Regions from separate parts of the Nesterenkonia sp. AN1 genome, predicted to be linked through region 2. Evidence: riboswitches for the same ligand, from Rfam matches in the RefSeq annotation. Region 2 holds a riboswitch; the other holds the start of a gene.
What was found. Region 2 has a riboswitch for S-adenosylmethionine ahead of BG28_RS12680 (nitrite/sulfite reductase). Riboswitches for the same ligand answer to the same signal wherever they lie in the genome.

Region 1 (9,512 bases), on a different contig from region 2:
CGCTCGGCGAAGGCCGCATCCAGGCTCGCCGCGGTGGCGAGGACCTGCGCACGCGCCAGCGCCGCCACCGCATCCACCTCACCGACGGCCTGCAGCAGCTGCGGGTCGGTGCGCGGGGTGCGAGTGTTGGCGTGGGAGAAGGTCCGCGAGCGCTCATGCAGCAGCGCGGCCGCGTCACGGGCCGCGGCCTCGGCGACACCGGCAAGCACGATCAGCAGAAAGTGCTGGTACAGCGCGGTCTGATACGGGAAGCGGTCACTCAGCCCGCGCAGCTCGGCCTCCTCCACCACGCGTCGGTCAGCCGGGCGGTGCCTGATCCGGTGGTGCGCTGACCGAAGCCGTCCCAGTCGTCGTCGATCTCCACGCCTGGCTGGTCCCGGCGCACGAGTACCGCAAGCTCATTGCCGGCGGCATCCCGGGCGGTGACGTCGAGCCAGTCCGCGAAGATCGCACCCGTGGTGTAGTACTTCACCCCGTTGACCACGTGCCCGTGGGCGGTCTCGCTGACCACGGTGCCGGACTGGTGGAAGCCACCCTTCCCCGGCTCGGTCCAGGCGTTGCCGACCAGCTCTCCCGCCACCAGCCGCGCGAGCCAGCGCTGCACGACGGGCCCGGCCTCGGGCGCAGAACCTGGTGCGGCACCTGAGCGCCACAGCAGATCCTCCTGGACCGCGAAGTGGCCGCGCAGCACCTGCGGGATGTTGCTGTCCTGGGCTGCGAGCTCCACAAGGACCTCGGTGGTCTGAACCCAGTCCAGTCCGTGGCCCCCGGCCGACTCGGGCACCCGAAGCCGTCCGATGCCGCAGGAGACGAGCTCCCTGACCTCACTGCGGGCGAGTTCCCGGCTGCGCTCTCGGTCGAGCGCGGAGAGCCCCACGCGCTCGATGGCGTCGCGAAGAATCTGGGGCACAGGCAGTTGAATGTTCATTCTTTCCTCCATCGATTCTGGCGGTAGCACCCGGCATTCCCGGGTTGCTGCGACGTCTGCGGGCCAGATCCCTCGGTCGCTCTGGATGGTGATGACGCTAAATATAGAGTGCGCAAGGACTGATTCGTCAAGTTCACATGACGCCGCACGTCTGAACTCTGCCGCTGCTGCACACTGCCGGGCTGCGTCTGGCGGCGGAATGTCATGTGGCGTCTCACAGTGCGAGCGATTCTTGCTGGTCGGCGGGACCACGCGTAGCGTGGACCTGTAACCATCCCGAGCGGCTGAGAGATCTGGCTCAGAGACGCCGCAGCAACCCGGATACGCCGGGTGCTAACGCCAGGACCGATGGAGTTGATTCGCATGTCTGTCCCTGCACGCACCCTCGAGAACCCCACCGCAGCATCTCGCGTGGACTCCTTTGCGCTGCGCCATGCCCTGGCGCAGTTCCCGCAGGGGATCGTCGCGGTCGGCGCGGAGATCGACGGGACCCCCGAGGCGATCATCGCGTCCACCTTCACAGTGGGCGTCTCGCTGGAACCGCCCCTGGTCACCCTGGCGGTGCAGCACAATTCCTCCACCTGGCCGAAGCTCGAGCGCAGCGGCGGGGAACTGGGAATCTCGGTGCTCGGCCGCGATCAGAACGGGCTGTGCCGGCAGATCGCCTCGAAGGACCGCGCCAACCGCTTCACCGGGGTGGACTACCAGCTCCAGGGCTCGGCGCTGCTGCTCGAGGGCGTGCCGATGTGGCTGCGCACCCGGATCTATGACCAGGTCCGCGCCGGGGACCACGACATCATCGTGCTCGAGATCCTGGACCTGGGCTTCACCGAGGGTGCCGCCGGGCTGGTCTTCCACCAGCACGAGTTCAAGACCCTGGCCCCGTTGAGCTGACCCGAAGGACCCTTCTTGACCACCCACCCTCGCTCCACCGTGCCCGCAGACGCGAGCGTCCCGGAAGATCCGGCGCATCCCGCCGCCGTGCACACCTGGGCGGATCCGCAGGATGAGGACCAACGTCTGGCCTTCTGGTCCGACGCGGCGAACCTGCTGGACTGGTCCACCCCCTGGGAGACCACCCATTCCTGGACCCCGCCGAGCTCGGTGACCCGACGCGGCCCGAAGATCGGCTGGTACGAGGGCGGAACGCTCAACGCCGCGGTGAACTGCGTGGACCGCCATGTCGCCGCCGGACGCGGGGAGAAGATCGCGCTGCACTTCGAGGGCGAGCCGGGAGACCGCGCGGACGTCAGCTACGCCGAGCTGGGCCGGCGGGTCAACCAGGCGGCGAATGCGCTGAGCGCCATGGGGGTCACCCGTGGGGATCGCGTGGTGATCTATCTGCCGGTGCTGGTCGAGACCATCGTGGTCACCCTGGCCTGCGCCCGGATCGGCGCGGTGCACTCGCTGGTCTTCGGCGGCTTCTCCGCGGAGGCGCTGAAGTTCCGGGTCGAGGACACCGGTGCGAAGCTGCTGGTCACCACCGATGGTCAATACCGCCGCGGCAAGGCGGTGCCGGTGAAGGCCAATGCCGATGCCGCCGTCGCCGGGGCCACGGCCGAGCACGGCGGCAACCTCGAGCACGTCCTGGTGATCCGGCGCACCGGTTCGGTCGTGGAATGGACCCCGGGACGGGACCTCTGGTGGCATGACGTGGTGGAGACCGCCTCTGCCGAGCACATCCCGGAGTTCTTCGACGCCGAGAACGAGCTGTTCATCATGTACACCTCCGGGACCACCGGAAGGCCCAAGGGTCTGGTGCATACCACCGGCGGCTACCTCACCGGTGCGCTCTACAGCTACCTGCGGCTCTTCGCCCACCCCGATCCGGCCCGGCGCGAGAAGGACGTCCACTGGTGCACCGCCGACCTGGCCTGGGTCACCGCGCACACCTATGAGATCTACGGGCCGCTGGCCGCTGGTGCGACCCAGGTGATCTTCGAGGGCACCCCCAACACCCCGCACGAGGGCCGCCACTTCGAGATCATCGAACGCCATCACGTCACCACGTACTACACCGCCCCCACCCTGGTGCGCTCCCTGATGGGCTGGTTCCCGGAGGGGGTCCCGGCGCAGTACGACCTCTCCTCGGTCCGACTCGCAGGCACCGTGGGCGAGGCCGTCAACCCCGAGGCCTGGCACTGGATCCGCCGTGAGATCGGTCGAGACACCACCGACGACGCCGGCCGACCGGCGCTTCCGATGGTGGACACCTGGTGGCAGTCCGAATCCGGGTCCACGGTGCTCTCCCCGCGCCCGGAGGACGCTGGGCTCAAGCCGGGGGCCGCGACCCGCGAGCTGCCGGGCTGGGGCGCCGCCGTCGTGGACGAGGCCGGACACCCGGTGGCCGCCGGCACCCAGGGCAACATCGTGCTGACCCACACCGGGCCTTCGATGGCCCGGACCGTCTGGGGAGATCCTGAGCGGTACTTCACCTCCTATTGGGAGAAGTACGCCGATCGGGGCTGGTTCCTCGCCGGAGACGGTGCACGGAAGGATCAGGATGGGGACATCTGGATCCTGGGCCGCATCGATGACGTCATCAACATCTCCGGCCACCGGCTCTCGACCATCGAGATCGAATCCGCACTGATCGCGCACCCCGATGTGGTCGAGGCCGGGGTCTGCCCGGTGTTCGATGAGATGACCGGGCACGCCGCCGTCGCCTTCACCGTCCTGAGCACCGCCGCCCGCCAGCGGCTTCAGGCCGCCGGGGGTGAGGGAAGCCAGGCCGAGCGGGAGCTGCTCTCGGCGCTGCGCAGCCATGTGGGCGAGGTGATCGGCCCGGTGGCGAAACCCCGCACGGTGATCCCGGTGCCGGAGGTGCCCAAGACCCGCTCCGGGAAGATCATGCGCCGACTGCTGACCCAGCTCCATGACGGGCAGAGGCTGGGAGACACCACAAGCCTGCAGAATGAACCCTGTGTACCGAGGATCCAAGAGATCTGCCAACGGCGCGGGACCGCGCCGAGGAGAGAAGAGGTAGCTACATGAGCGATCGCCAGTTCGGCTTCCGCACCCGCGCCCTGCACGCCGGGGCCGTCCCCGATGCCGTCTACGGATCGCGTGCCGTGCCCATCCATCAGTCCACCTCCTTCGTGTTCAAGGACACCGACGACGCCGCGAACCTCTTCGCGCTGCAGAAGTACGGCAACATCTACTCTCGGATCGGCAACCCCACGGTCTCGGCGCTGGAGGAACGCGTCGCCTCGCTGGAGGGCGGCATCGGAGCGGTGGCCACCGCCTCCGGGATGAGCGCCGAGTTCCTGGTCTTCGCCGCACTCTGCGGCTCCGGGGACCACATCGTGGCCAGCTCGAAGCTCTACGGCGGCACGATCACCCAGCTCGACGTCACGCTGCGCCGCTTCGGGATCGAGACCACCTTCGTGGACTCGCTGGAGCCGGCGGACTACGAGGCCGCGATGCAGGAGAACACCAAGGTGGTCTATACCGAGGTCGTCGCGAACCCCAGCTCAGACATCGCTGACCTGCGCGGACTCTCCGAGGTCGCGCATCGGCACGGCGTACCCCTGGTGGTGGACTCCACGCTGACCACCCCGTATCTGATCCGGCCCTTCGAGCACGGCGCGGACATCGTGATCCATTCGGTCACCAAGTTCATGGGCGGTCACGGCACCACGCTGGGCGGGGTGATCGTGGAGTCCGGCGAGTTCCCCTGGGACAACGGCAACTTCCCGGCGATGACCGAACCGGTGGCCTCCTACGGCGGGCTCTCCTGGTGGGGCAACTTCGGCGAATACGGCTTCCTCACCAAGCTGCGTGCCGAGCAGCTGCGCGACATCGGGCCCTCGCTGGGCCCGCAGGCCGCATTCAACCTCATCCAGGGCATCGAGACCCTGCCGCAGCGGATCGATGAGCACGTGGCCAACGCCCAGAAGGTCGCGGAATGGCTCGAGGCCGATGACCGGGTGGACTACGTCAACTACGCCGGGCTGCCTTCCCACGCCGACCACGATCGGGCCAAAGAGATGCTGCCCAAGGGTGTGGGCTCAGTGTTCAGCTTCGGCATCCGCGGCGGCCGGGCCACCGGCGCCCGGTTCATCGAGTCCCTGCAGCTGGCCAGCCACCTTGCCAACGTCGGTGATGTGCGGACCCTGATCCTGCACCCGGGCTCCACCACCCACCAGCAGCTCTCCCCGGAGCAGATGGCCGCAGCCGGGATCCCGGAGGACCTGATCCGGATCTCAGTCGGCATCGAGGATGTCGATGACATCATCTGGGACCTGGACCAGGCGCTGAACACCGCAGTCGAAGGAGACAAGTGATGAGCGAACAGACCTTGCAGCACGACGACGAGGCCCAGGCCGAGCATCCCCATGGCCGCTGGGAGGCGCCGTCGCCCTCACGCCGACTCCAGCTGCTGCGCAGCGCCTCCTCGGTGGCGATCGTGGGCATGTCGGACAAGCCGGCTCGAGCCAGCTACTTTGTGGCGACCTACCTGTTGAGCTCCTCGAGCTACACGGTCTACTTCGTGAACCCCAGGCTCGAGGAGGTGCTGGGCCAGCCGGTCTACGCCTCGCTGAAGGACCTCCCCGAGGTGCCCGACATCGTGGACATCTTCCGCCGCCCAGACGACGTCCCGCAGATCGCCCAGGAGGCGGCCGAGATCGGCGCCAAGACGATCTGGGCCCAGCTGGGCATCGAGTCTGAGCAGGCCATGCAGCTGGCCCAGGACGCTGGGCTCAACGCAGTGCAGAACCGGTGCATCAAGATCGAGCACGGTCGCTTCCACGGCAACCTCCACCTGGCCGGCTTCAACACCGGGGTCATCTCTGCGAAGCGGCAGATCCTCGACCGTTGAGTGCGGCAGACACCGAGGGCGCGGCACTTCGAGACGCTGTCTCCTGGTGCTGCGCCCGCTCCCTCCGGTGCCTCAGCAGCCCGAAGAACACCGTGAACAGCGCAAAGCTGCCGAAGTGGTTGTAGTTGATGAACAGGAACTCTGTGGGTGAGGCGATCAGGAAGATCACCAGGACCATGAGCAGCCCGACCCCGGTGCGGGTGTCCGTGGTGCGGGCGAAGAGGTACGCCGCACCGGTGGTGTAGCCCAGCACCAGGATCAGCAGCCCCAGCCCCAGCAGCCCGAGGTCGACCGCGGTCTGGATATAGGAGTTGTGGAAATGCGCGATCTCGTAGTTCTCGAACTCGGGCACATACAGGCTGGGAATGGCGCCCTGCGCTGAGTTGAAATACCCGGTGAACCCCCAGCCGGTCACAGGCCGCTCGCCGATCGCGCGCACCCCCCATTCCCAGAGCACGGTGCGCCCGGTCAGGGTCGGATCTCGTCCGATCATCTCCAGCAGCGGAACCCAGACCTGGTTCAGCACGGCTCCGCCCGCCACTCCCACCGGAACCAGCACGGCGAGCAGCGCGCCCAGCGGGATCCTGGGCACCAGCAGCTGAGCCAGCGGCACGATGATCACTGCGGCACCTGCGAGCAGGACTCCGGTCGCCGAGCCGGCCCAGAGCACGAAGATGATGAAGACCGCGAGCATCAGCACTCGGCGGAGGCCGCGCAGCAGCGTCATGGCCAGCACAGCACCGGTGGCCGCATAGAAGCCCGCCATGATGTTGTGCTGGAAGAAACCGCGGATCGGGTCGCCGCCGAGCAGGTTCGAGCGCGCGTGAGGGTCGAAGCCCAACACCTGGTCATAACCCATCAGGGCCCCGGCCATGCCGGCCAGGACCAGCACGCTGAGCACCTTCAGGAACATCCTCGCGAGCTGCTGCAGCGAGTATTCAGCGGCCAGCAAGCACGCGATGAGGATGTTTCCCGCTGCCATGACCCCATAGACCAGGGAGTCCGTGGGCGAGACCGACCAGGCGGCGCTGAGCACCACGAGCCCGCCTATCCCGAGGGCGATCGCGACCGGGACCGGGGTCAGGGCTCGGGAGCTCAGCAGGACCAGCACGGAGAGCAGGTGAAGCAGGATCCAGCTGGCGGAGAAGATCGCGTTGTCCCCGATGGTGCCAGAGGGATCGAACGGGATGAGGATGACGGCGTTCGCCCCCAGGGTGCAGGCGATATAGAGGTAGAAGAACCAGGTCCGCAGCGACCTCACCAAGGCACGCCCTGGGCGAGCTTGCGCACCGACCCGTGGATGCGCGCGAGGGACTCACGGACCTGTTCGGCCGACTCCCGGTAGACCTTCGGCCCATGACCGTAGGGGTCGAGCACGTCCACGGTCTCCGGATGCCGGGGCGGCGTCATGCCACGCTGGGCCGCGGCGCGCTGGACTCCCTGGCGGAGCTGGTCCGCCAGTGCCGGCGAGCCGGCACCGGAGCCAGGTGCGGGCAGGGGTCGGAACTGATCCGCCGATGTCCGCTCGACACCTTCGAGCAGGTCCGCGAACTCGGTCAGCAGAAAGGTCGTTCGTGATGCCCGTGGTGACGCGCGGACCACCTCGCTGCGGTGCTCGCGGGCCATGGCCAGCACCAGGTCGGCCTCCTCGACCATCTCGGGGGTGAGCTGCCTGGCCGTGTGGTCGGTGGCGTGGGCCCCGAGTCTCACGGTGAGCGCCGCGGCCTGCTCATCCATGGGCGATCCCTCCAGTGCCCGGGTGCCCGCGCTGGTGATCACCACCGCGGAACGCCAGGACTCTCCGGCCTGATCGATCGTGGTCTGCAGCAGCTGCGCGGTCTGCGGCGAGCGGCAGACGTTTCCGGTGCAGACCACCAGGACCCGGAACGGGGTGTCAGGGGCCGGGGTCATCGCGCATCCACCTTGGCCTCCGCCACGCGCGAGGGCATCACACCGGCGTAGCCACCGGCGTCCTGCGTGGGCAGCATCGTGGGCACCAGCCCGAACAAGGGCACGTCCACGATGCGCACCGCCTCGATGGCCTTCTGCAGCTGTGGCTTATGCACCTTGCCCATCCCCACGACCATCAGCAGTCCGGAGCACAGGGCTCCGAGCACGCGGGCATCGCTGACCGGCAGCAGCGGCGGAGCGTCGAAGATCACGATCTCGTACTCCCGCTGCAGTGCCGCGACCAGCTCCGCCATGGCCTCGGAGCCGAGAAGCTCGAGGGGATTCGGGGGCACCGTCCCGGCCGGGAGCATCTCCAGCCCGTCAGGTCCCCAGTACTGGATGACCTCAGGCAGCTCCACGCGTCCGCGGAGCACATCGGTGAGCCCCACCGCGCCCTCAAGCCCGAGCATCTGGGCGGCCCGGGGCCTGCGCAGGTCAGCATCGACCAGCAGTACCCGCTGACCGGCGGCGCGCAGGCTGATCGCAAGGTTGACCGCGATCGAGGACTTTCCCTCCCCCTGGACCGAGGAGGTGATCACGAAACTGCGCGCAGACTGTCCTACGCCGAGGAACTGCAGGTTGGTGCCCAGCGTGCTGAAGGACTCGGCCAGGGGGCTCCCCACCTCGGCCTGCACGACGAGCTGACCCTTCTGAAGCTGGTGGTCGAAGGGCACGCCGCCGAGCTGCGCCAGATCGCTGACCTCGCCGAGGTCGTCCTCACTTCGCACCCGGGTGTCCAGGACCTCACGCAGCGCCAGGATCACGATTCCCAGGGCGAGGCCGGCCAGCAGACCCAGTCCAAGAAGGCTGATCGGCTGCGGGAAGCTGGGCCCTTCCGGGGCGAAGGGCTCCTCCACGGTGGTCAGGGTGACGTTTCCGCCGCCCTCCGTCGAGGTCGTGAGGCCCTGGACCACGTCGTCGAGCGCCGCGGTCATCGAGCTGGCGATCGCGGCGGCCTGCTCGGGGTCCTCATCGGCGACGGTAACCTCCAGAATCACCGTACCGGTCTGTGCGGCCACGCTGACCCGTTCGGAGAGCTCGCGCGGAGTGTCCTCCAGCGCCAGCTCCTCCACCACGGGACCGAGCACGGCTGAGCTCTGGGCGAGCTCGACGAAGCTGCGCACGAGTTCCTGGCTGTAGATCGACCGCTGGCTGAGGTCGTAGGCCTCGGCATCCTCCACCGAGACGTAGATGCGGGTCTCTGCCTCATAGGTCGCTGGCAGCAGCACAAGCAGAGCGGCCGCGGCCCCGACCATCACCACCACCGCGAGGACCAGGGTCAGCCATCCTCGCTTGAGGACCCGGACATATTGTTGGAGCTCCATTGCAAGACCTGCTCCTAGAGAGAAATGACGGCTTTGAAATCAGATTACGGTGCAGAATGCAGATCGAAAAGGGTTTCTTAGAAAACGCCAAGGTCAGTGTGACGCTGACAGGTCCGTCTGGGATCTGACGGCCTGCTGTTCAGCCTCGATCCAGTGCCGAAGGAGGATCTGCAGGTTTTTCGCGTGGACCTGGTAGGTATCACCAGGCCCCCGCAGGCCCGATTGATGAATCAGCGGAGCTCGCTCGAGGCCAGCGGCATTTCAGTTCCCGCAGGAGCCCTCGCGGAGTCTGTGTCGGATTTCATGCCTCGACGTGACGTCGAACTTGGTCAGCGCATTGCGCACATGAAAGTCGACGGTTCGCACCGAGACCCCCAGATCTTCGGCCATCTCTCGGTTGGTCCAGCCATCGGCGATGAGCACCGCGACCTGGCGTTCACGCGCAGACAGGCCTTCCAAGGGTCCAGCGACCTCACCAACGATCTCG
Region 2 (9,512 bases):
AGGGTGACCACGTCGCCGACGACGATCACGGCGGGGTTCTGGACGCGGCGCTCAACGGCCAGGTCCGCGATCCCGCCGAGCCGGCCCAGCGTCACCCGCTGCTCCGGGGTGCAGCCGGACTCGACGATGCCCACCGGGGTCTCGGCATCGAAGCCGTGGACCATCAGCTGCGTGGCCGAGCGGCGGAGGGTCTTGACCCCCATCAGGATCACCAGGGTGTGCCCGGAGGCACGCGGCACGACGTCGAGGTCCTCATGCCCGGAGATCACGGTGAATCCCCGGGAGAGGCCGCGGTGGGTCAGCGGTATCCCGGCGGCGGCCGGGACCGCGATCGCCGAGGTGATGCCCGGGACTACCTCGGTCTCGATGCCGAAGCGGCGGCAGTGCTCCCGCTCCTCCGAGCCGCGGCCCAGGATGTACGGATCGCCTCCCTTGAACCGGACCACGCGACGACCGGCGAGCGCGTGGGTGACCAGCAGGGCGTTGATCTCATCCTGGGTCGCGGCGTGGTTTCCCGGCGCCTTGCCCACGTCGATGACCTCCACGTCCGGAGCGAGTTCCTCGAGCAGTCCGCGCGGTCCAAGCCGGTCGGCGATCACGACGTCGGCGAGGCCGAGCAGCTCACGACCACGGACCGTGACCAGAGCGTCGTCGCCGGGCCCGCCTCCGACGAGCGCGACGAGACCGATTGTTGGGCTTGTCGTACCGGTCATGAGTTCAGCCAATCTTCGTCGCTGTCCGGCGCGGTCGCGTCGGCGTCCTGCGGATCGGGAAGGTGGATCATCGCCGCGGCCAGGGTGTTGCCGTCCGCGGGGTCGATCAGCAGCCCGGCACCGGTGCGTTTGGAGACCGAGTAGTCATCCACGGGAAGCACCGAGGCGAGCCGGAGGGTCACGGTGCCGATGTCGTTGAGCTGAAGCTGATCTGCCGGCCCGGAGCGCAGCGTGTTCAGATCGAGACGATCGCTCACCTCGGCGACCAGGGCCTTGATCGTGGCGGTGCCGTGTTTGAACAGCACCCGGCTGCCAGCGACAGCGGGCCGTTGATGCAGCCAGGCCACCTGCAGGGTCACCTCGTCGAGTTCGACGGCGGGGCGCTGCGGATCGGTGAGCACGCTGCCACGCGCGACGTCGTGGTCTCCGGCCAGGCGGATGGTCAGCGACTCCCCCGCCGCGGCTACCTCTGATGCCGTGGCGGATGTCCCTGCTGTCGACATCTCAGCGGCGTGCTGCTCCTGCAGCGTGGTGCGTTCCAGTCCCGTGACCTGGGTGAGCTGGATGCCGGGCTGGATCCGCACCGTGTCGCCGACCCGCAGTGTCCCCGCGGCGATCTGCCCCGCATAACCCCGGTAGCCGCCGTGGGCGCGGATGACGCTCTGGACCGGGAGTCGCAGCGGTTCGGTCCGGCGCGCAGAGGCGTCGGCGTCGGGGAGCTGCTCCAGGATCGGCAGCAGCGCCTGTCCGCTGTACGCCGAGGTACCCGGGGTGTGCGGTGTGTACCAGGGGGTGCGGGTGGAGGTGGTGACGACGTTGTCGCCGTGCAGCGCGGAGACCGGCACGACGATCGGCTCGGGGCCGCCTGGGGACCCGGTCCGCTCAGGGCCGCGCAGCTCCCGGGAGACCTGGACGATGTCACGCTCCACCGCGCGGAAGGCCTCCTCGCTGTAGTCCACCGCGTCGATCTTGTTGACCGCGACGATCACATGCTCGACCCGCAGCAGGGTGGCCACGGCGAGATGCCTGCGGGTCTGCTCGACGACGCCGTGGCGCACGTCCACCAGCAGCACCACGGCATCCGCGGTCGAGGCGCCGGTGACGGTGTTGCGGGTGTACTGGACGTGGCCGGGGCAGTCAGCGAGCACGAAGCTGCGCCGATCGGTGGCGAAGTAGCGGTAGGCCACGTCGATGGTGATGCCCTGCTCGCGCTCATCGCGCAGCCCGTCGGTCAGCAGCGCGAGGTCCAGCGCCGGCCCGGCGTCGGGGTCGTCCCGGGTGTCAGAGCCCGCCGGGGCGGCGCCGAAGCCTCGCTCCGCGGAGCTGCGGGTCACGGCGGCGAGCTGGTCGGAGAGGATGGCGTGGGCGTCGTGGAGCAGCCGGCCGACCAGGGTGGATTTGCCGTCGTCGACGCTTCCGGCGGTCGCCAGGCGCAGCAGCGTGCCCGGAGTGGGTGTGTGGGTCATCAGAAGTATCCGTCCTTCTTGCGGTCCTCCATGGCGGCCTCGCTGAGCCGGTCATCGGCGCGGGTGGCTCCGCGCTCGGTGACCGTCGCGCTGGCGACCTCGTTCAGGACCAGGTCATTGGTGGTGGCGCGAGAGCGCACGGCGCCGGTGCAGGACATATCCCCCACGGTCCGGTAGCGCACCCAGAGCCGTTCGACGGGTTCGTGCTCCCCGGGCAGGCTGTGTGGTCCGACGGCGCGGACCATGCTGTCGCGGTGGAAGACCTCACGTTCGTGGGCGTAGTAGAGCGAGGGCAGCGCAATGTCCTCGAGCGCGATGTAGCGCCAGATGTCGAGCTCGGTCCAGTTGCTGATCGGGAAGGCGCGGACATGCTGACCGGGCCGGTGCCGACCGTTGTAGAGGTTCCACAGCTCCGGACGCTGGTTGCGCGGATCCCACTGGCCGAACTCATCGCGCAGCGAGAGGATCCGTTCCTTGGCCCGGGCCCGGTCCTCATCACGGCGCGCACCGCCGAAGAGCGCATCGAATCGGTGCTCCGCGATGGTGTTCAGCAGCGGCACGGTCTGCAGCGGGTTGCGGGTTCCGTCGGCGCGTTCCTGCAGGGCGCCGGCGTCGATGAGCTCCTTCACCGAGCCGATCACCAGGCGCAGACCGTGACGCTCCACGGTGCGGTCCCGGAACTCGATGACCTCGGGGAAGTTGTGCCCGGTGTCGATGTGGACCACCGGGAAGGGGACGGGACCCGGAGCGAACGCCTTGATCGCCAGGTGGAGCATCACCACCGAATCCTTGCCGCCGGAGAAGAGCATCGCGGGGCGATCGAACTCCGCCACGACCTCACGGATGATATGGATCGCTTCGGCTTCAAGTCGTGCCAGCACCGCGGTGCCCGCAGGTGCCGGCGGAGCGGTCGGTGCCTCAGCGGAGAGAGCACTGGTCATGAGGGGGCCTTTCGGTATGGTCAGGCGGGGCAGAGGATGGTCGGTCAGACGACGCCGCCACCGCCGGGGAGTCGGTGGAGCGTCTGCAGGGCTGGGGGCGCCCCGCGGCGGGTGCGGCTAGGCCGTCGCCTCGGTGGTGTGGATGCCGCATTCGACCTTCCCGGATCCGGCCCAGCGGCCCGAGCGAGGATCCTCCCCCGGCGCCACCGGGAGGGTGCAGGGCTTGCACCCGATGGAGGGGTAGCCGTTGTCGAGCAGCGGGTTCACCGGCAGGCCGTTGCGCTGCGAATGCTCCACCAGGTCATCGAAGGTCCAGGTGGCCAGCGGGTTGACCTTGATCAGGCCATGCAGTTCGTCCCAGGTGACCAGGGGCGTGTCGACCCTGGTGGGTGCCTCGTCGCGGCGGACGCCGGTGAACCAGAGCCGGTAGCCGGTGAGCACCTCGCCCAGCGGGTCCATCTTGCGCATCCGGCAGCAGGCGGCCGGATCGGTCTTGAAGAGGTCCTTGCCGTGGACGCGGTCCTGCTCGGCCACGCTGAGCCGGGGCAGGACATCGACGACGGTGACGTCGAGCGCGCGAGCCACCTCATTGCGTGCAGCGATGGTCTCCACGAAGTGATATCCGGTCTCCAGGAACAGCACGTCCACACTGGGAAGCTGGTCGGCGACCAGGGCCGGCAGGACCGAGTCCTGCATGGAGCAGGCCACCGCGACCTCACGGGCGGAGAAGTTCTCGGCCACCCAGGCGATGACGTCCTCAGCGCGGGACTCCACGCCCAGCGCCTCAGCCCCGGATGCGGCGAGTTCTCGGGACGCGTCGGCGCTGGTGGTGAGGTCGGTGCTGGAACTGGCGGTTCTGGTCGAGCTGACGCTGCTGGTGGAGCGGCTGGTGCTCGGGGTCGGGTCCGTCATGAGACCGCCCCCTTCGCGGGTTCCTGCAGCTGCGGCTCTGGTTCCTCCAGCTGCAGCTGACCCTCCTCCACCCGGTGGGCCCAGGCTGCGAAGGACTCGCTGGAGCTGTCCCGGGTGCGCAGGTAGCGACGGATCAGCGCCTCGGTGTAGTCGACCAGCCCCTCCACGGTGACCTTCAGGCCGCGGACCGTCCGACCGAGCCCTGGATCCTCCCGATCGGAGGAGGCCAGCCCTCCGCCCAGGTGGACCTGGAAGCCGGGCGTCTTCTCGCCGTCGGGGTCGGGCAGCAGCTGTCCCTTAAGCCCGATGTCGGCGGTCTGAATGCGGGCGCAGGAGTTCGGGCAGCCGTTGATGTGCAGGGTGAGCCGCTCGGGAAGCTGATCGGCCACGTCCGCGAGCCGGATCTCCAGTGCGGAGATCGTCTTCTGGGCGGTGGTCTTGGTCTCCACGATCGCCAGCTTGCAGAACTCGATGCCAGTGCAGGCCATCGTGGATCGGCGGAAGACGGTGGGATCGGGGTCGAGACCCAGGTCGCTCAGCCCGGCCTTGACCGTGGCCAGGTTCTGCTCGGGCACGTCGAGCACCACGAGCTTCTGGTGCGGGGTGGTGCGCAGCCGGTGAGACCCGTTGGCCTCCAGCAGCTCGGCCAGCTTCACCAGCAGCTCCCCGTTGACCCGGCCGACGACGGGAGCGGCGCCGATGTAGTAGCGCCCGTCCTTCTGCCGGTGGACGCCTACGTGGTCCCCTGGGCGGCTCGGCGCGGGAGCAGGCAGCCCGTCCCGGAGCCGGTGGCCCAGGTATTCGTCCTCGACGACCTGCCGGAACTTCTCCGGGCCCCAGTCATTGAGCAGGAACTTCAGTCTGGCCTTCTGCCGCAGCCGTCGGTAGCCGTAGTCGCGGAAGACCTGGGTCACCGCGTGCCACACATCCGGCGCCTCGTCCTCGGTGGTGAAGACCCCGAGGCGTTCGGCGAGCCGGGGGTTGGTGGAGAGTCCCCCGCCGACCCAGACGTCGTAGCCCGGGCCGTGTTCGGGGTGGACGACGCCGACCAGGCCGAAGTCGTTGATCTCGTGGACCACGTCCTGGCTGGGGTGTCCGGTGATCGCGGTCTTGTACTTGCGTGGGAGGTTCGAGAGCGTGGAGTCCCCGATGTAGCGGCGGGCGATCTCGGCGATCACCGGAGAGGGGTCGATGATCTCTTCTGCGCAGATCCCAGCCACGGGAGAGCCCAGAATCACCCGCGGAACGTCTCCGCAGGCCTCCGTGGTGCCCAGGTCCACGGACTCGAGGCGGCGCCAGATCTCCGGGACGTCCTCGACCTGCACCCAGTGCAGCTGGATGTTCTGCCGGTCGGTCAGGTCCGCAGTGTTGCGGGCGAAGTCCACGGCGATCTGACCGACCACGCGCAGCTGCTCGGTGGTCAGTGCGCCGCCGTCGATCCGGACCCGGAGCATGAAGTACTTGTCGTCGACCTCCTCCGGGGGCAGCGAGTTGTGCGCACCGGCGGGGACTCCGGGGCGTCGCTGGGTGTAGAGGCCCCACCAGCGGAAGCGGCCGCGCAGGTCATCGGAGTGGATCGAGTCGAAGCCCTCCTTGGAGTAGACCTGTTCGATCCGCTCGCGGACGTTCAGGCCGTCGTCGGCCTGCTTGAGCTCCTCGTTGTGGTTCAGCGGGTCCTTGCCGTCGATCTTCCACTGGCCGTTAGGCCGTGGGGATGAACGGTCGGGCCGCCTGCTGGCGGCGGTCGTGGTAGCTGTATCGGTCGACAAAATGCCTCCATCGTTCCCGGCGTGAGCACCCGGCATGTGCATGCGGTTCCGGGTTGCTGCGGCGTCGTCGAGCCAGGTCTCTCAGCCGCTCTGGATGGTTGGTCGCCCTCGTGCGGTGCGATACTCCACACTAAAATACAAACCTGAACTTATCAAATATATGTGTCATTAAAGTTCATGGACGAAGAGTGGGGTGAACTGTGCGGTCTCCCCCGTGGACCCACTGGCCGAATCCTCCGGGGAAGAGCACCGGGTCGAAGCCCGCAGCGCTGAGCGCGAGCACCGCGTACGCGGAGTGGACTCCGGAGGCGCAGTAGCAGTAGACGGGGACCCCGGGCTTCACCCCGAGCTCCAGGTAGCACTGCTGCAGCTGGGCAGCCGGGAGCAGCCGTCCATGGTCGTCGACGTTCCCGGCGACCGGCGCGTTCAGCGCCCCCGGGATGCGCCCGTCACCGGCGTAGCGCTGGGCGGATCGGGCGTCGATCAGCTGCGCCTCGGATCCGAGGGCCGCGATCTCACCCAGGTCCGCGGTCTTCATCGCCCCGAACCTGATCTCCGCCTCCGTGGCCTCAGGCAGCTCGAAGCCCTCAGCGAGGGCATGCCCGGCCTGGACCCAGGCGCGCAGCGAGCCGTCGAGCACCCGCACATCGGCAAGGCCCGCATGGCGCAGCAGCCACCAGGCGCGCGCCGAGGAGAAGTTCTTCAGGTCGTCATAGACCACCACGGTGTCCTCCGGACCAATGCCCCAGCGGCGCACCGACTCCTGGAACGCGGCAGGGTCGGGCAGCGGATGCGCGCCATCCCCTGCGGGCCGGTCCGGGGTGCTGAGCTCGTATTCCAGGTCGACGAACACCGCACCCGGGATGTGCCCAGCCAGGTATTCGGGAAGGCCCTCCGGGCGGTCTTGCCGCCATCGGACATCGAGCAGCGTCAGCGGCGCACCGGTGCGCTGGAGGGCGCGGAGCTCCTCCACGGTGATGCTGACCTCGGGCAAGGTGGGCACGCCGGTCATGACGCCTCCTGCGGCTGGGGTGCGGAGGCCGGCACGGGCACGGCTTTGGAATACCGCTCCAGCACGAGGTCGACGAGCTGCGCCGGAGCCGTGGGGCGACCGGAAGCCAGCAGCGGCTCGGCGGTCAGGTCGGCGCCGGCCGATTCGAGCAGCGTCTGGAAGTAGCCCGGGGCCAGCAGATAGCTCGCCACCACCACGCGCCGCCCAGGGTGCTCGGCGCGGGCACGCGCCACCGCCGCGGTGACGCTGGGCTGCGCGAAGGAGAGATAGGACTCGTGGACCTCGACTCCGAGATGGCTCCCGAGCATCGCGGCGGCGGTCTCGCAGTCGCGGACCGCCGAGCCGTCGGAGGAGCCTGCCGCGCCGAGGATGATGATGTCCCGGTCGGGATCGGCGCCGATCTCCCCCAGCCGATGAGCCAGCAGCTCGGTCAGTCGACCATCGGGGCCGAGCGCGCGGCACAGCGTGGCCGGTCGGGTGAGGTTCTGCATCGCCTCGCGCAGATCCACGTTGACGTGGAACCCGGTGGAGAGCAGCAGCGGCACGATGGTCGCACCCATGCCCGCAGGAAGGCTGCCCAGGGTGGCGTCAACGTCGGGCTGCTGCACGTCGACGTGGCCGAGTCGCACGGTGGGCGGGCTCGCCGGTGGAATCCCTGGCGAAGTCTTGGGCGGGGTCTCGGAAGAAACGTCCGGTGGAGTCTCGGATGGACTCGCAGGTGACCCTGGGGCGTGGAGCCGGTGGGCGACGTCGTCGATGAGCTGACGCACCACGGCCTGGCCGCGCTTCGATGAGGTGCCGTGGGAAATGCCTACGAGCGCTGTTGTCTGTGTTCGCATAGGTGCACAGTAGTGGCCGACACCAGAGGGTGCACCATTATGAACATTGATATGAACGTTTATTTCCTGGTGCGCCGGTCAGCGCGGTGTGAGCAGCGCCGCGGCTAGCCCCGGCCCTCGGCGAATCCGGTGAAGCGGTGCGCCACCGCGGCTCCCCCGTCGGGCTCGGTGGTGACCACCATGATCGTGTCGTCTCCGGCGATGCAGCCCAGTACCTCTGGGATCCCGGCGTGGTCCACCGCGCTGGCCAGGAACTGGGCGGCTCCGGGCGGAGTGCGCAGGATGACCAGGTTCGCGCTGGGCTCGGCAGAGACCAAGAGGTCCTTGCACAGCGCGATCAGCCGCGCCGTCGTCGTCGCGTCGGTCTGGTCGGCCTGCAGCTCACGGTCATGTCCGTCGGAGGGCACCGCATAGATCAGCGCACCCTGGGCGCCGCGCACCCGGGCGGCGCCGATCTCCACCAGGTCCCGCGAGAGCGTCCCCTGGGTCACCGTGACCCCGGCGTCGGCGAGGCGTTCGGCCAGCTCAGCCTGGGACCGGACCTGGGAGCGGGAGATCAGCTCACGGATCTTCGCGTGCCGCGCGGTCTTGGTGGTCGGTGCCATCTCAGCGTTCCCCTGCCCGGACCAGTTCCGCGGTCTGCGCGTCGGCGAGCCCGGAGCGCACCAACAGCCAGGCCATCAGCGCCTTCTGCGCGTGCAGCCGGTTCTCCGCCTCATCCCAGACCACCGACTGCGCCCCGTCGAGGACCTCGGCGCTGATCTCGACTCCGCGGTAGGCCGGAAGGCAGTGCAGGACGACGGCGCCCGGGTCGGCATGCGCCATGGCCGCCGCGTCGACCCGGTAGTCCCCGAAGAGCTCGAGTCGCTGCTGCTTCTCCTCCTCCTGTCCCATCGAGACCCAGGTATCGGTGGCCACCGCCTCGGCGCCGGCCAGCGCCTGGACCGGATCGGTGGTGATCAGCACCTTGGCCCCGGTCTGCTCGGCGCGGGCCTGGGCGGCGTCGATGATGCGCTGCTCAGGCAGGTAGCCGGCGGGGCCGGCGATGCGGACATCCATGCCGGCGTTGACCCCGGCGAGCAGATAGGAGTTGGCCATGTTGTTCGCCGCGTCGCCCAGGTAGGCCAGGGAGCGACCCTGTGTGCCGCCGAGATGTTCGCGCAGGGTCAGCAGATCCGCGAGCAGCTGGCAGGGGTGGTAGTCGTCGGAGAGTGCGTTGATCACCGGGACCGCGCTGTGCGCCGCCATCTCCTGAAGCCCGGACTGGGCAAAGGTGCGCCAGATGATCAGGCTGACCATCCGGTCCAGCACTCGGGCGGTGTCGGCGATGGTCTCCTTATGGCCGAGCTGGGACTCCCCGGGGTTCACCACCAGCGGGGTGCCGCCGAGCGCGGAGATCCCGGCCACGAAGGAGAACCGGGTCCGGGTGGAGGTCTTGTCGAAGAAGACCGCGGCGGTCTGGGGCCCGGCCAGGGCCTTGATCGCGTAGGGGTGGGCCTTCATATGCGCCGCGAGGGTCAGCACCTGGTCCAGTTCGGCGGGGCTGAGGTCCAGGTCGGTGAGGAAGTGGCGGACGGTCATGAGGTGCTCCTGCGGTGGATCTCGGGAAGGGCATCGACGAACTGCTGGATCTGCTCCGTGGTGATGATCAGCGGCGGGGCCAGGCGCAGCGTGGACGGGCCGGTGGCGTTGATGATGAAACCCGCCTCCAGGGCCGCGGCGACCATGGCAGGCGCCAGCGCCTGACCGGCGGCGGCCTCCAGGTCGAAGCCGATCAGCAGCCCATGGGCTCGGACCTCGGTGACGAAGTCGAGCTCGGCGAGCCGGGCGGCCGCGTAGGCGCTGACCTCCCGGACCTGA

Region 1: linked by a shared signal. The riboswitch ahead of BG28_RS15790 (acyl-CoA dehydrogenase family protein) and the one ahead of BG28_RS12680 (nitrite/sulfite reductase) in region 2 are both predicted to bind S-adenosylmethionine.

What each region holds. Positions count from the first base shown of each region.
Region 1 is NZ_JEMO01000006.1:183,587-193,098, forward strand. It holds gene BG28_RS15785 (hypothetical protein) at 1-290, opposite strand, end outside; gene BG28_RS15790 (acyl-CoA dehydrogenase family protein) at 260-928, opposite strand; SAM riboswitch class I at 934-1,020, opposite strand; SAM riboswitch class I at 1,197-1,283, shown strand; gene BG28_RS04740 (flavin reductase family protein) at 1,292-1,822, shown strand; gene acs (acetate--CoA ligase) at 1,838-3,922, shown strand; gene BG28_RS04750 (O-acetylhomoserine aminocarboxypropyltransferase/cysteine synthase family protein) at 3,919-5,214, shown strand; gene BG28_RS04755 (CoA-binding protein) at 5,214-5,750, shown strand; gene BG28_RS04760 (O-antigen ligase) at 5,716-7,011, opposite strand; gene BG28_RS04765 (low molecular weight phosphatase family protein) at 7,008-7,661, opposite strand; gene BG28_RS04770 (polysaccharide biosynthesis tyrosine autokinase) at 7,658-9,025, opposite strand; gene BG28_RS14235 (helix-turn-helix transcriptional regulator) at 9,287-9,512, opposite strand, start outside.
Region 2 is NZ_JEMO01000024.1:33,725-43,236, forward strand. It holds gene cobA (uroporphyrinogen-III C-methyltransferase) at 1-713, opposite strand, end outside; gene BG28_RS12665 (sulfate adenylyltransferase subunit 1) at 710-2,179, opposite strand; gene cysD (sulfate adenylyltransferase subunit CysD) at 2,179-3,120, opposite strand; gene BG28_RS12675 (phosphoadenylyl-sulfate reductase) at 3,238-4,032, opposite strand; gene BG28_RS12680 (nitrite/sulfite reductase) at 4,029-5,801, opposite strand; SAM riboswitch class I at 5,806-5,902, opposite strand; gene BG28_RS12685 (sulfurtransferase) at 5,977-6,813, opposite strand; gene BG28_RS12690 (sirohydrochlorin chelatase) at 6,810-7,652, opposite strand; gene BG28_RS12695 (arginine repressor) at 7,757-8,257, opposite strand; gene argF (ornithine carbamoyltransferase) at 8,259-9,233, opposite strand; gene BG28_RS12705 (acetylornithine transaminase) at 9,230-9,512, opposite strand, start outside.